3 regions of the Martinezella sp. CNPSo 3959 genome follow, and region 1 is predicted to be linked to each of the others. Evidence: predicted binding sites of a transcription regulator. Region 1 holds the regulator's gene; each other region holds the start of a gene.
What was found. Region 1 encodes LexA, which represses DNA repair genes until DNA is damaged. Its sites were predicted from a motif close to TGTTCNNNNTGTGTTCNG; they were not measured.
Positions count from the first base shown of each region.

Region 2: a site for LexA is predicted at 2,776-2,793, ahead of AC13RE_RS24265 (ImuA family protein). Genes of this name have one in related genera too.
Region 3: a site for LexA is predicted at 2,471-2,488, ahead of AC13RE_RS18005 (2'-5' RNA ligase family protein). Genes of this name have one in related genera too.

Region 1 covers NZ_JBXSOV010000001.1:170,300-175,186, reverse strand. The annotation lists gene eno (phosphopyruvate hydratase) at 1-579, opposite strand, end outside; gene kdsA (3-deoxy-8-phosphooctulonate synthase) at 728-1,567, opposite strand; gene AC13RE_RS00925 (VOC family protein) at 1,564-2,451, opposite strand; gene lexA (transcriptional repressor LexA) at 2,870-3,592, shown strand; gene AC13RE_RS00915 (ComEC/Rec2 family competence protein) at 3,573-4,887, opposite strand, start outside.
Region 2 covers NZ_JBXSOV010000015.1:31,653-36,539, forward strand. The annotation lists gene AC13RE_RS24255 (error-prone DNA polymerase) at 1-308, opposite strand, end outside; gene AC13RE_RS24260 (Y-family DNA polymerase) at 305-1,861, opposite strand; gene AC13RE_RS24265 (ImuA family protein) at 1,773-2,753, opposite strand; gene AC13RE_RS24270 (metallopeptidase family protein) at 3,029-3,466, shown strand; gene AC13RE_RS24275 (DUF1737 domain-containing protein) at 3,519-3,725, opposite strand; gene AC13RE_RS24280 (HpcH/HpaI aldolase/citrate lyase family protein) at 3,763-4,707, opposite strand; gene AC13RE_RS24285 (hypothetical protein) at 4,819-4,887, shown strand, end outside.
Region 3 covers NZ_JBXSOV010000008.1:73,024-77,910, forward strand. The annotation lists gene AC13RE_RS17995 (LysR family transcriptional regulator) at 1-23, shown strand, start outside; gene AC13RE_RS18000 (SulP family inorganic anion transporter) at 113-1,756, shown strand; gene AC13RE_RS18005 (2'-5' RNA ligase family protein) at 1,779-2,390, opposite strand; gene AC13RE_RS18010 (hypothetical protein) at 2,602-2,739, shown strand; gene AC13RE_RS18015 (methylated-DNA--[protein]-cysteine S-methyltransferase) at 2,880-3,443, shown strand; gene mug (G/U mismatch-specific DNA glycosylase) at 3,741-4,322, opposite strand; partial or broken gene AC13RE_RS18025 (FAD-dependent monooxygenase) at 4,445-4,887, opposite strand, start outside.

The DNA.
Region 1 (4,887 bases):
TGCCAGTTCCTTCTTCAGAACGTGGAAGACTTCCGAACCCATGCGGACGGCTTCGCGGATCGAGTCGGCGCCGATCGGCAGGATCATGAATTCCTGGAAGTCGATCGGGTTGTCGGCATGAGCGCCACCGTTGATGATGTTCATCATCGGAACCGGCAGCAGGCGGGCGTGAGCGCCGCCGACATAACGGTAGAGCGGCAGGTTGGCACTCTGGGCAGCAGCCTTGGCAACGGCGAGCGAGACGCCGAGGATGGCATTGGCGCCAAGGCGCGACTTGTTCGGCGTGCCATCGAGCTCGATCATGATGTTGTCGAGCTGGATCTGGTTTTCGGCATCCATGCCGCCGATCGCATCGAAGATTTCCGAATTGACGGCTTCGACGGCCTTCTCGACACCCTTGCCATGGTAGCGCTTGCCGCCATCGCGAAGCTCGACGGCTTCATGTGCGCCGGTCGACGCACCCGACGGAACCGCCGCGCGGCCCAAGCTGCCGTCTTCGAGGTAGACATCGACTTCAACGGTCGGATTGCCACGGCTGTCGAGAATCTCGCGGGCGATAATGTCGGTGATTGCGGTCATGATAGCTCCCTGCTCGCTGGTTTATAAATCGATTTAAATCGTCTTAATCGAAGGCGCGGAAATTTCAATGGCGATCCGCGCCGCGATTTGGCACTCCTACAGGCCCGTAACGCAAGTTCATGTCAGCCTGTTGAATGCCGGCTACGTTTCAGGCCTTGGCGATAGCGTCGAAGGCCAGCAGCTTTTCCAGAAGCCGCGGCATATCCTTCAGATAGACCATGTTCGGGCCATCGGACGGTGCATTGTCCGGGTCCTCATGTGTCTCGACAAAAACACCGGCGACGCCGACAGCGACCGCGGCGCGTGCCAGCGTCTCGACGAACCGGCGATCGCCGCCGGTCGAACCGCCCTGCCCGCCTGGCTGCTGCACGGAATGGGTCGCGTCGAAGATGACGGGCGCGCCCATCGCCGCCATGATCGGCAGCGAGCGCATATCCGAGACCAGCGTATTATAGCCAAAGGAGGCGCCGCGCTCGCAAAGAAGAATATTCGGATTGCCGCTTTCGTTCAGCTTGGCAAGCACGTTCTTCATATCCCATGGCGCCAGGAACTGGCCTTTCTTGACGTTGACCACGCGGCCAGTCTTGGCAGCGGCAACCAGAAGGTCTGTCTGGCGCGACAGGAAGGCCGGGATCTGCAGGATATCGACCGTCTTGGCAACGATGGCGCACTGCTCTTCCGTGTGGATGTCGGTCAGGACGGGAAAGCCATATTCCTTCTTGAGGTCGGCAAAAATTTCCAAGGCCTTCTCCAGGCCGATGCCGCGCTTGCCCGACAGCGATGTGCGGTTCGCCTTGTCGAAGGAGGACTTGTAGATAAGGCCGATGCCGAGCTTGCCGCAGAGTTCCTTCAGCACGCCGGCAATCATAAAGGCATGATCGCGGCTTTCCATCTGACAGGGGCCGGCGATCAGCGACAGCTTTGCAGTATTGGAAAAAAGGACCTTGGAGGCACCCTCGCCGACGGTGACTTCGGAATTTGTGCTCATTTTGTCTCCTCAAAGGCGAACAATGCGCCCTGACCGGGCGCCAACCTCGCCAATAGACGATTGTTCTTACGCGTATAGGTGACGCCGTTAGCAGTGAAATGCGACGATGTCACGGAAAGATCGCGTGTTTTGAAAAGGATTGCCCGCGCCCTGAGCCCCGGATCAGTCGTGCGAACAGGCAGATCATAGAACGCCTCCATGCCTTCCGGCGTCAAAATCTCCAGATCGGCGTTGGCCGCCTTGATGGTCAAGCCGAAGGAATGCTCCGTTATTTGCGGGCTGCCGACAACGTCTTCGAAGAAGCGGCGATAGACGGCCGGTTGCGGCGCGCAAAGCGCTACCCGCGCAATGCCGGTCACGCCGTTCTCGTGACGCTCAAGCACGCTGCGGTCAGCCGGCAGCGGATTGATGCGCTGACAGCAGAAGGCGAGAAAGTCTGGCGCGCGCAGATCAGCGGCAAAGGCGAGACGAAAGCCGGCCGTGGTTTCCGTTCCGTCCGGCATCTTCATCGGACGGGAAAAATCCAGCATTCGCCCAGCGGAAATCGCCGCCGCGTTGAAGCGCTCGTCATCCGCCACCGCATCATCCGTGCCGAACACCACGGCCGAAAAACCATCTTCCCCCACCCGGAAACGATAAGCCTGATCGCGCGCGACGAAAACATTGCCGTCCAAAATGCTCTTCTCGCACTGCTCCGGAGATGCCACGCTCAGGGGTTCGAGATAGGTTTTATCGGCAAAGAAGACGCAGGCGTTCTGCGTGCCAAAGGGATGACGCGCATCCGGAGCCACCGTGAAACCGAGCTTGCCGAGGCGTTCGCGCGCCAGAGCGATATTGACGGTCGGCAGCACGAGATGATCCAGCGGGTGCGGTGACGAAATCATGGTTCCTCCTATCTGCCTTTGGCAGCAGATTTGCGCCCTTCCCCCGCGTAATTCAAGATAGGAGCATGGAACACTCAACGCACAGGGACAGGACCGAAAGCAATCTCACAAACGTGATTGCTGATTCTTACCGTCAACGCGTGTGGCCAATGACGTCCAATATGGATCCGCTTCTTGAATACGCCGACCGAGCAGCAAAGCCCGAGAACGGAAATGGCGATATTTTCTATATTTTTCAAATGGTTGCGGCCTATATAACGTCTCAACATCCTAAGCCGACCCATTCGTAAGTCGTAATTATTTAACTGACACTACAAGGCTTTACCGAAATTTAAGCACTTGCGGAACACATATGGAACATATAGTGTCCGTTCTGGATTTGTTTCACGGCTTTTCTTGATTCTGGGGTTCCAAGACGATGTTGACGCGCAAGCAGCAGGAACTGCTTCTCTTCATTCACGAACGCATGAAGGAATCCGGTGTTCCGCCGTCCTTCGACGAGATGAAGGATGCATTGGATTTGGCATCCAAATCCGGTATCCATCGTCTGATCACGGCGCTGGAGGAGCGCGGCTTTATCCGCCGGCTGCCGAACAGGGCCAGGGCTCTCGAAGTCATCAAGCTCCCGGATGCTTATAATCCCAGCCTTCAGCCGCGTCGCGGCTTTTCGCCGAGCGTCATCGAGGGCAGCCTCGGCAAGCCGCAGCCCGTTGCCCCGCCCGCTCCGTCGAAGGTGGCAAATGACGATCACAACGGCTCGGCGTCCGTACCGGTGATGGGTCGCATCGCAGCCGGCGTTCCGATCTCGGCCATCCAGAACAATACGCACGACATTACCGTTCCCGCCGACATGCTCGGCTCCGGCGAACATTATGCGCTTGAAGTTCGAGGGGATTCGATGATCGACGCCGGAATTTTCGACGGCGATACGGTCATTATCCGCAATTCGACCACGGCCAATCCCGGCGATATCGTCGTTGCACTCGTCGACGATGAAGAAGCTACCTTGAAGCGCTTCCGTCGCAAGGGTGCCTCCATCGCGCTGGAAGCCGCGAACCCAGCCTATGAAACCCGCATCTTCGGGCCAGATCGCGTCAAGGTTCAGGGCAAGCTCGTCGGCCTTATTCGTCGCTATCACTGACCGGTGAATTGTCCGGGACTGGCGGCGCCTTTGCAATTGGCGCGTCGAATTTGCCGGTGCGCCAATCATAGGTTCGATGCCTGGTCCATGGGCGCTGCGGGTTATTGAATGCGGCGGATATAATGGGTGTGTCTGAGGTAAGCACCATTTCAATGGAGCCGGTTTTGCGCAATGTCGCACCGGTTATGAGCGTTGCTCCGGAACGGCAATGATCCAGCCGCAGCCGGATTGGCGTCACGACAATGCTCCCGGTGTCGCAAGCCGCGGGCAGATAGGCCGCGTTCTCGATGGTGACCAATATCGCGCCGTTTTCGAGCATGGCGACACACCATGCTCCCTTCTGACAGGCAAAGCTGCCTTGCATGGTGCGGTCCAAAGCTTCTTCCATTGCGGTGCGGACCGCCTTCTCCTCCTCGTTACTTAGTCGCTTGTGCCGATCCGTCTTGCTGATCTGCGGAAGCCGGCTATCGGTCGGAAGCATGGTCGGCGGTTGATGTTCGGCTGCGACCAGTGCTTTTTGCCATTGCTCGAAGATGAAGGCCTGCGGTCTCTCGCGATTGGTGGCGAGGATATCATCCTGGCGCAAGGCAACCAGAATACCATCTTCCGAGATCATCAGATCCGGCTTCGGCACACCAGAGCCGAACGCGGCCACACCGACAGATGACAGCAGCAGCAACAGGCCCAGATGGCGAAGCCGGGTCCGCAACATGCTCATGATCAGGAAGCCGGCGATGAAAGTCGGCATCAGCCAGCTGGGCTGGCGGCCGAAAGTGATATCACCTCCCCACCCAGCCACCGTTTTTGCAATAGCGATCACAAGCTCCAGTCCCTCTCCGGTGACTTTCCAGAACGGTCCATCGATTCCGAAAGGCATCAGCAGCATCGCCATCATACCGAAGGGCATGACGATGAAAGAGACGACGGGCATGGCCGCAAGGTTGGCAGCAAGTCCATATGTCGCCAACCGGTGAAAGTGCTCGATCGAGAAGATGGCCGTCGACGCACCGCCGATGAACGAGGTCGACATCACGCCTCCAAAGAAGCGTGTGACGAACAGTAGCGGACTTAACAGACGGATGCGCGGCAGGATGTTTTCGCGATGCCGCCGTCGTTTCCAGAGCGAATAGCCTGATACCAGCGCCAGCGTTGCGGCGTAAGACATCTGGAAACTCGGACCGAGTACCTGAGACGGTGACAAGACCAGGATGACGATGGCTGAGAGCGCCACATTGCGCAAGCTGATGGATGGCCTGTCGAAAAGCACGGCCACCAGCATGATCGCCATCATGATG
Region 2 (4,887 bases), on a different contig from region 1:
AGGCGGGCGCCAGGCTGGAAAGAGACCGGCTTCAGAAGCGGCTTTTCTGGCTCGCCCTGCGCTCGAAGCTTCAGATTTTCCTCGATGGTTCTCTTATGCTCCGCCCAGAGAACCTTGGTATGCGCATGCGCCTTGACCACGCCGGCCACCGAATTGCGGTCGGCAATCCCAAATCCGGAAAGTTTCAGGATGGCGGCCCGCATCACCATTTCTTCTGGATGCGAGGCACCTTCGAGAAAGGAGAAATTCGTTCTCACCCCGATCTCAAAGAAGGGTACAGGTTCGTGAAAGCTCGGGCGCGCGTTCATGCGAAGACCCCGTGCATGTACCAATCCGGCGTCGTGCCGCTTCGGCCATAGAGCCCCTTGCGGAACAGCCAGAAACGATGACCCTCCTCATCCTCGACTTGGAAATAATCGCGGGCAGGCTCTTCCTTTTCCTCGACCCACCATTCCGCCGAAAGCCGCTCCGGCCCTTCGGCCCGGCTGACCCGATGCATGACCCGCCGCCAGCGGAACTGCCGGGGAGGGCCGTCGGGCACTTCGGCAGCAATGGTTTCGACCAGCTCCGGCATACGAAACAGCCGCAGCGGCCGTTCTCCGCGGAAGAAACCATGACCGGCATCCTCCTCACCTGTGCGCCGCTTCGAGGCGAGGATGGCCATGGCCGGCAGTGGCCGCACGGCCCGCTCAGGGATATGGCTCTGCCGCAGCTCGAACCCTTGCAGACAGTCCGGCCCCAGCCGGGCGGCCACACGATCCACAAAGGCGGCAAGAGATCCTTCCTGGCGGTCTTCTCCGACAAAATCGCCTTGCATGGCATCGAAGGGCGCATGCTGAAGCACATTGAGGCGGATGATTTCGAAACCGTAACCGACATCGAGATCGTCATGAATGGCGCCAAAACGCTCCGTGAACAGGCTGGCGATCCGGCTCGGCTCCCGCAGCGGTTGCGATGCGCCGGCCGCGATGCGGAAAACCGCCCCATCCACCCGGAAAAGCAGGAGTTCGAAGGAGCGGCCGCCGACGCCGCGCGCCTCCAGTCCCGGCTTCAGGGTTTCGGCAAGCTGGCGGGCAAGCTGAAGAATATCCTCTTCCGCCTGCACCGGCTCGGCGAGCCGGCGCTCGGCCGACAATTGCGCGACCGGGCGACGCGGCGAAATCGGTTCCTCGACGAGGCCGACGGCCTGATCAAGCCGCAACATTAGCTGCGCACCGAAACGGCGGGCAAGCGGCGCACGCGGTGCTGTCAGAAGGTCGCCGACCTGCTTCAATCCCAGTTTCTGCAACGCAGCGATGGTCTCTTCGCCGAGCCTCAGAGACGCCACGGGCAGCGGCGCCAGGGCCTCTTCCATCGCTTCCGAAGGAACGACACGGCTTTCTTCGAAACGAGCAACCGCCCAGGACAGGCCGGGCGCGGAGGAAATGGCGCCACGCACATCGAGCCCCAGCCGGGAAATCCGGATCAAAATGTCCTCGAGCAGCGCCTCTTCGCCGCCGAAGAGATGGGCACAGCCGGTAATATCGAGAAACAACCCGTCCTTGCCGTCGATCGCCACCAGCGGCGTATAACGGTCGCACCAGTCGGCGATCGCTTCCAGAAGCTTGCGATCCGCGGCCGGATCCTCCTCGACGACATCGAGATCGGGACAGATCGCCTTTGCCTCAGCCACGCCCTGCCCCTGTTTCAGGCCGATCATTTCAGCCCGTTCATTGAGCGCGGTCAGCCGCGTGGCATTGTTCAGCTTACCGGCACATGCGAGCGGCGGCGCTTCAAGCCTGCCTGTCGAACGCCAGGACAGACCCCAGCGCTTGCGCGCGATCCGGTCGGTCGGCAGATGCGGGAAGGTCAGCGCCAGAATGCGCTGGCTGTTCGCCGGGAAGGGGAGAGTGTTGAGTGTCGAGGACAGGGGCAAAGCGGCGGTCATGGGCATTCCACTCCAGGGTTATGGAAAGGGGCGCCGGGTTTCGGCTCTTTTCCAAGGTCAGACGAAAAGCCGGGTGACCGATGCTGCCGCCAAGCACCGATCCGTCCGGCAGGGGCCGCGCCTGCGCCGGCGCGGGTTTGACGGAAAAGCGGAAGAGGGCGCTGCTTGCTTCCTCCTCGCCTCCCTGTCGCAACAGAAACAAGGGCCGCCCCGCCGCCTTGGCCCTCAGCGCCAGCCGCCGGCTCTCGGTCAGACCGAAACGGGCGGGATTGCCGCGCACTTCCAGAATGACGACGGCAAAGGCAGCGCTGCCAAGGGCTGCTTCCGCCACCCAGAGCGCATCGTCGAGCTTGCGCGGCGACGCCTGTAGGAGAGCCTGAGGCTCCAGCCCGAAATCGCCGATGCCGATGGCATAGGGCAGGCCTGCCTCCATCGTTGCGACCGTATCGCCGATCCATAGGACCGGAGACTTGGCCGCGGTCTTATCCGATGCTCGCGCATGCAGTCTCGCCGCAAGCGCAAGGGCAAAGCCGCTGGCCACCCCGGCATCGCGCAGGCCGAGCGAGCGAATTTCCGTCAGCGCATCGAGCGGCAGACCGCCTTGCAATGCCGCATCGAGCTCATCGACGCCGATCGGAAGGAGCGACTGCTCAAGCCTAGGCTCAGTAGGCAGGGATTTCGCAATACCCATCGCCTCTCTCACCGGCTTGTCTGCCAGCGCTTCATGCGCCACCGCTGCCAGTGCCGGGATCGGCCTGCCTTCCAGTCGGGCAATGGTTTCACGCAGGGCAAAAAGCGTTTCCCGCGCCACGGCAGCCTCGGCCATGACGTTCACTCCAGAGCGATAATGTTCCTGTTATGTTCTTATGGATTCCAGAGCTTGAAGAAAGAGTCAACACCATTTCATAAGAAAATATTCCTTTGAACCGAGCCAGATGATTTTCGATCTGTCGCCCGAAAATCCGAATCCGCTCTAGAATCAAAAAAGTAGAGCATGATGTCGATCGAAAACCGCTCAAACACTTTTCGGTATCACGCTCTATTCCGCTCTCGTAAAAGCAGCGCAAAGTCTCTATATGACCAGCCAAGGAAGGAATATTCATGGCTCGCGTTGACCAGAGCGAAGATTGGCGGGATCGCCACTCGCCCTCCATCAGCACATTCGAATCTCTGGCAATGGAGGCTTACGGCCACCTGCCGGAAGAATTTCGCTCGCTCACCGGCAACCTCGTCATTCTCATCGAGGATTTCCCGGATGACGAAGTGTTCGAGGATATGGCGCTGGAAACACCCTTCGACCTGCTCGGCCTTTTCGAAGGTCGCGGCATCTCGGAGCGCTTTACCGCCCAGACCGGCGATATGCCCAACAAGATCCGCCTCTATCGCCGACCGATCATCGACTATTGGGCTGAAAACGACGAAACTCTCGGCGACATCATCACCCATGTTCTGATCCACGAGATCGGCCACCATTTCGGCCTGAGCGACGAGGACATGGAGCGCATCGAGGCGAGCGCCGAAGAAGCGACGGATCGGTGAAACAAACCCCGACCGCAAGACGGCCGGGGGAATGAAGAATTTCAGCCGGCGCTTACTGCTCCGAAAGCTTCATCTCCGGATCGTAATCCTTGCCGGCCACGTCCTTAACGACAGCCTGACCGCATTCCATCCGTCCGCTTGCAGAATTGAAGCCATAGGTCGGCGAGCCGTATAGCTCCCAGCCCTTGTTCAGCGCCGCGCTGACCTTGTGGCAGAAGGAAGCGTCATCGGGACCGGTGAGGAAGCGGTAGAGTTTCATCAGGGCATCTTTCGTATTTGGCCGGGCAATTCGACAGTCAGGCCTCGGTGCGGGGCGCCGCTGCCGTGTCCGAAGAGCGTTGCGCGATCAGACGAGCTTTATGGACGAGTCTCTCCGCCTGGACAAGGTGCAGCCGCTCCACCATCCGTCCGCCGAGGTTCACGACATTGAGAGTGGCGGCCTCCGGTGCGGCAAAGGCAGCGATAATGGCTTCGGCCTCGGCGATGGCAGTCTCAGCCGGGCCGAAATGCCGGTTGGCTGCCTCGATCTGGCTCGGATGGATCAGCATCTTGCCGGCAAAGCCCATGGCGGCCCCTTGGCCGCATTCTGCCTCGAATTCATCGGCATTCTTAAAATCGTTGAAGACGCTATCGATCGCCTCAAGGCCGTAAGCGCTGACGGCCAATATCACCTGCATCAGCCAGGACACGAGATAGGGACGACCGGGCTGCGGCAACACGCCCGTTTCCTTCCTGAGGTCATTGAGACCGACGACGAAACAATCGAGCCGGCTGCCGGCGGTGCGCCCCGCCTCGGCGATTGCAGCCGCGTTGAGAACACCCCGCGGCGTCTCGATCATCGCCCAGATACGCAAGTCTTCCCGCGCATCGGCTTCGGCAAGCCGGTCACTGACAGCAGTCATGTCCTGCGGCTCATCCACCTTCGGCAGCAACACCGCATCCGGCTCCAGCTCCGTAACCAGCGCCAGGTCATCGGCGCCGAAATTGGAGGAAAGCGCATTAATGCGGATGATCCGCTCCTTGCCCGGCAGCGGCGAGGCCGAAAAGAAGGCCCGCAGATTCTCCCGCGCCTCGGCCTTCTTCTCCGGCGAAACCGAATCCTCGAGATCGAAGATGACGGCGTCGCAATCGAGGCTCGAAAGCTTGTCCAGCGCGCGTCGGTTGATCGCGGGAACGCTCAAGACCGAGCGGCGCAGACGGGCGGGACGGGACGGGGGGTTTTGGCTCGCAGATTGGCTCATTGTGCCGTTTTGCCGCGCTTTTAATCGGCAAGCAAGTCAACAAAAAGCCATGCTCCTCTTGCAGATGACAGTGATGAGGGCCACATTGCTTGATGTAGAGAGGTCTCGACCATGCAGAATATTCGTTCCCTGTTCATCGCGCTTGCCGGTATCACCGTGTTTGCGGCCATGGCGTTGTTT
Region 3 (4,887 bases), on a different contig from region 1:
ACGCCTCGGACAGCGCCGTATAAGTACCGATTCCAACCCGTATTTTTCTGTTGCGGCCTCGTGGCGAATCTCTATCCATAAAAGGATGGACCACACTTACGGTCGGTGATCGATGACGAAGCTGGGCAGTTGGTTCGTGGCGGATAGGGCAGATCTGGTCGCGGGCATATCGGTTGCCGGACTGATGCTGCCGGAAGCGGTCGCTTACGCCGGCATCGCCGGCCTGCCGCCGCATCGTGCGATCCTCGCCGGCATCGTCGGCTGTCTCGTCTATGCCATATTCGGCCGCAGCCGCTTTGCCATCGTCTCCCCCACATCCTCATCCGCTGCCATTCTCGCCGCAACATTGGCGGTTGTGCCGGGTGATGCGACGATCAAGGCGGGACTTGCCACCGTTGCCGTGGCGCTCGCCGGCATTCTTTTCGTCATCGCCGGTACCTTGCGCCTTGGCGGCATCACCGGTTTCATCTCGCGGCCGGTCTTGCGCGGCTTCGCGCTCGGGCTGGCGATCACCATCATCCTGCATCAGCTGCCGATCCTTGTCGGTGTGCCCGTGCAAGCCTCGAATATCCTGGCTTACGCGGCCGCACTCTTCGGCGCGATCCTCCAGTGGAATCCGATCAGCGTCGCCGTCGGCGTGGTCGCGCTAGCGGCATTGTTGCTGCTGAAGCGATTGCCCGGCATTCCCGCCGCCTTCTTTGTGCTGGCCGCCGGCATCTTCGCCTCCTATCTGTTCGGTCTGGAAGGCCATGGCGTCAAGCTGGTCGGCCCGATCGAGATCCTGCCGCAATGGCCCTCGCTGCCGGACGCCGGCTGGGCCGCCTATTCGCGGCTGGTGCAATTCACCGTGCCTCTTGTCCTCATCCTCTTTGCTGAATCCTGGGGCACCATGCGTGCACTCGCCCTGCGTTATGGCGAGACGCTGGAGATCAATCGCGAGCTTGGTGCGCTGGGCGCTGCCAATATCGCCAGTGCCGTCGTTCAGGGCATGCCGGTCGGTGCGGGTTTTTCCGCCGGCTTCGCCAGTGAGGCGGCAGGGGCAAAGACGCGGGCGACGACCGTCTTTGCCGCCATCGGCCTCGCGATCCTGATTGCCTGTGCCGGACCGCTGGTGGCGCTTCTGCCGGAGCCGGTGCTGGCCGCCGTCGTGATCGCGGCTCTGACGCATGCGCTCGACCCCAGCCCCATCCTGCGGCTGCGCCGTCTGCATCGCGATTTCTACGTGGCACTGGGCGCCGCCATCGGCGTGCTCGCTTTCGGCGTGCTCAACGGCATGCTGCTGGCAATCGCCCTTTCGCTCGCTGCCATGATGCATCGCCTGGCATCCCCGTATATCGCCCGTTTGGGACGGCTCAACAACAGCCATGACTTCGTCGATGTCATCAGGCATGGCGATGCCGCGGAGATACCGGGCATCGCCATCTGGCGCCCCGGCGAAACCCTGTTTTTCGGCAATGCCGATACGATCTTCGTCGAGATATTGTCCGGCAGCCGCAGCCAAGCCGGATTGCGGGCCGTCATCCTCAGCCTGGAGGAAAGCTCCGATATCGACAGCACGGCGATGGACGCCTTGATGGAGTTCGACGGCGCCATGCAGCGCGCCGGTCTCCGTCTACAGTTTGCTCGGGTCCATGACCGGGTTCGCGATCTCATGACGGTCGCGGGCGTCGCCGATGTCGATAAGCGCTGCAGCTTCAGCGTCGATGATGCTGTGGCAGCTGTGATGGCTACAGTTCAGCCTGTTCCGAAACCGTAAGCGCCAGATTTAGAACCCAGATTTAGAATAATGGCCAATGCCAGACGTGGCCATGTTCGCCGTCGCCTTGAAAGCTGTTGACCAGCGTGAACGTTTTGACTGTCCAAGCGATCGGCGCTTCCAAAATCACTTCGGGAAGAATGTGGTTGCAATAAAACAGCGTCATGTGAGGTTGGAACGACTTGGATATGCCGCTTTCGAAGCCCAAGCTTTGCATTGCAGCATCCAATTCCCGACGGAGTGTCGCTAGCCCCTCGTTTCCGTCCCTACACCAGAGTACATATTGACGGTTGTTCCCGTTGCCGAATGTGCCTGCACGATCGAATATCAAGGGAAACGACTTTAAGCAGATGGTTGACCCAGCCTCCAACGCAGCGAAGGTGGCTTCCTCCTGTGAGCGGGAGACAATGTCGATGGGATAAATGGTGGCATGGTAAAGATCATGCTTTCTCGCTGTGCGCATCAACCCGTTTCGTCGACTTTGGTCGACGGTCATTTCAGCAGCCAATTTAGCGATTTCTGGGTCCGGCAATGCCGCAAAATAGAGTGCTTGCCGGCGCTTCGGAGGGCTTTTGCCCTTGCGACTAATTGGCGGTTTGCCGAGATTAAATGACAACTGATCGACATGCTGCATGGCTTCATTCAAAGCCGGTTTGGCTCTGCCTCCTTTTGTTTTCCGATCTCCAAAGCATATGCCTCAATGGCGGCGATTTCAAGAACAAAACAAGAACATTCGGAATGGCGACATCCCTTGTTTCAAAAAGCGATCGAATAAAAGGACGGCCTGATCTGTTCATTCCAAGTTCGGGCCTGCGTGCCCAATCTCACCCAAAGGAATCACGATCATGTTCACCAGATCAGTCTTTGCGGCAGTTGCTTTCGCTCTCATCGGCCTTGGTATTGCTTCTTGCTCCACCTCGGGGGATCACAATTCTGGTGGCGGCATGACGCTGAACGCGCCTCCCACCGGCGGCGGATATTGATATCCGTGCTCGCGAACCCCTGAAGGCCCGTTAGGCCGGCATCAAAACGGTGGCAATTCTCATTGCGCGCAAGAAACGGGTTGAATTCGGCGCTCCCGAGGACGATTTTCATGGCAAGTGGAAACACGGGAGGTTTCGTCATGAACGAGACAAGCCAGAATTACCTGATCTTCGAAACCGCCGGCGGCTTCTGCGGCATTGCCTGGAATGATGTCGGCGTGCTGCGCTTTCAATTGCCGACGAAGGATGCGGGCGCGACCGAGCGCCTGCTTCTGCGCCGTTTGCCGAATGCGCAGCCCGGGACCCCAAGCACGGACATCGCGGCAGTGGTTGCCAAGGTGAAGCGCTATTTCGCAGGTGAGGAGATCGACTTTTCCGATGTCACGCTCGATCTCGGCGAGCAGGATGCCTTTTTCAGGCAGATCTACGATGCCGCCCGACAGGTCGGCTGGGGCCACACGACGACCTACGGCACATTGGCCAAGCAGCTCGGCGCAGGGCCGGAAGCTGCGCGCGATGTCGGGCAGGCTATGGCGAAGAACCCGGTGGCGCTGATCATTCCCTGCCATCGCGTTCTGGCGGCAGGCGGCAAGATCGGTGGCTTTTCCGCGCCGGGCGGTTCCAACTCCAAGGCTCGCATGCTGGAGCTGGAAGGCGTTCAGCTGGCGCCGCCAAAACCGGTGCAGCAGTCGCTGGGGTTCTAGAGCAGTTCCAGCAAAAGTGCGCAGCGGTTTTGCTTCCGGAACTGCGTAAAAACAAGAAGATAGAGCGCGTTCGCGATTCGAAGGAAAGCGGAATTACTCTAGACGAGGAAGACGGCGAGAGGCTTTGGTCGCTGGCTCTATCCATGAGTTTCTGGAAGTGAAGACGTATTGCCGAAGATATGTCCGGTCGGCACTGGCGGAACAATGGCTGCAGACGATCGGCATGCTCGATCCGCAAAAGGACAATCGCGATGACAGTCCGCCTTGGGTGATTGCCAACCGACCGGGAGGGGTCGGCTATTTGGCGCGACCCTTCTCATGTTCAACCGCCAGCTTTACCTCGCGATAGTGCTCTGTCAGTTTCGTCAGATCGAACGCCCGGTTGAGGCCGCTCGGGTTCGGCAGTACCCAAATCGAAGCGCCCGCAAATTTTTCTGCTTGCCGCCCCCATTCGACATCGGCCCGGAGGCTGATGGCGGCATAGGCCGCTTTGCCGAGAAACGCCAGATTAGCCGGCGCGAACTTCCTGATCTTGTCTTCGAGCACTGGAGCGGCGGCAATGTAATCGCTCCTTTTCAGCTCGCTGGCGCTTTTCGTCGGGCGGGAGACCGCCGATGTCAGGCCGAGGCGATATTGCAGCATTTCGCGCTCTTCCTCCGCCCGCAGCAGGCGAGGGGTGAAGCCGGCAAGGTACAGGACCCGCCAGAAGCGGTTGCTGCGGTTCGAGAAATTATGCCCGTCGCGATGCGCCGTAAGCGCAGGGTTCAATCCGCAGAAGACTACCGAGAGGTCCGGTGCCAGGATTTCGGCAAGTCTGCTCGCCTGCTCCGGTATGTCTATCGGCTCATTCAGGGTCTTCGTTGGGGCATCATCCTGCATCTCGGATTTCCTGCGAAAGCGGCGGCAAGCGCGCCGCCTTCGTCACGCTAGCCGATAAGCGCCTGATCGGCCAAGGGATAAGAGGCCCATCTGCCTGCCTGAATCCTGTCGGCCTTCACGCATCACACGACAGTGGGCGGGCCGAACCACGTGGTCAGCGCCTCCGGAAGCCCCAACCGGGTCTCCTCTCCAACCCAGGCCACATATCCGTCCGGCCGTATCAATACCGCAGTGGGTGCATCAACCGCGCCGATCGCAGGAAGTGCCCATGGTCCGGCATATTGGGCATCGATCGATTGCACCCGATCCGCCCAAGGGGCGATATCGAAGCTCTCAGGCCCGCCGAGATTGAGCAGCACAGGCTGGCCTCCGTGCAGCAGCTCGAAGAGCCGCAGCGGACCGTGGGCGGTAGTGAGGTCAAGATCGGGCATGCGGCGGCCGAGCAGCGGATGTCCCTCGCCGAGATCGTAGTGAATATCCAAACCCGACATCATCGCGGCGTAGCGCCGGCGCGGCTCGTCCATGGCGAGGCATTCGGCCATCGTTTCACGGAGGATCTGCGTGC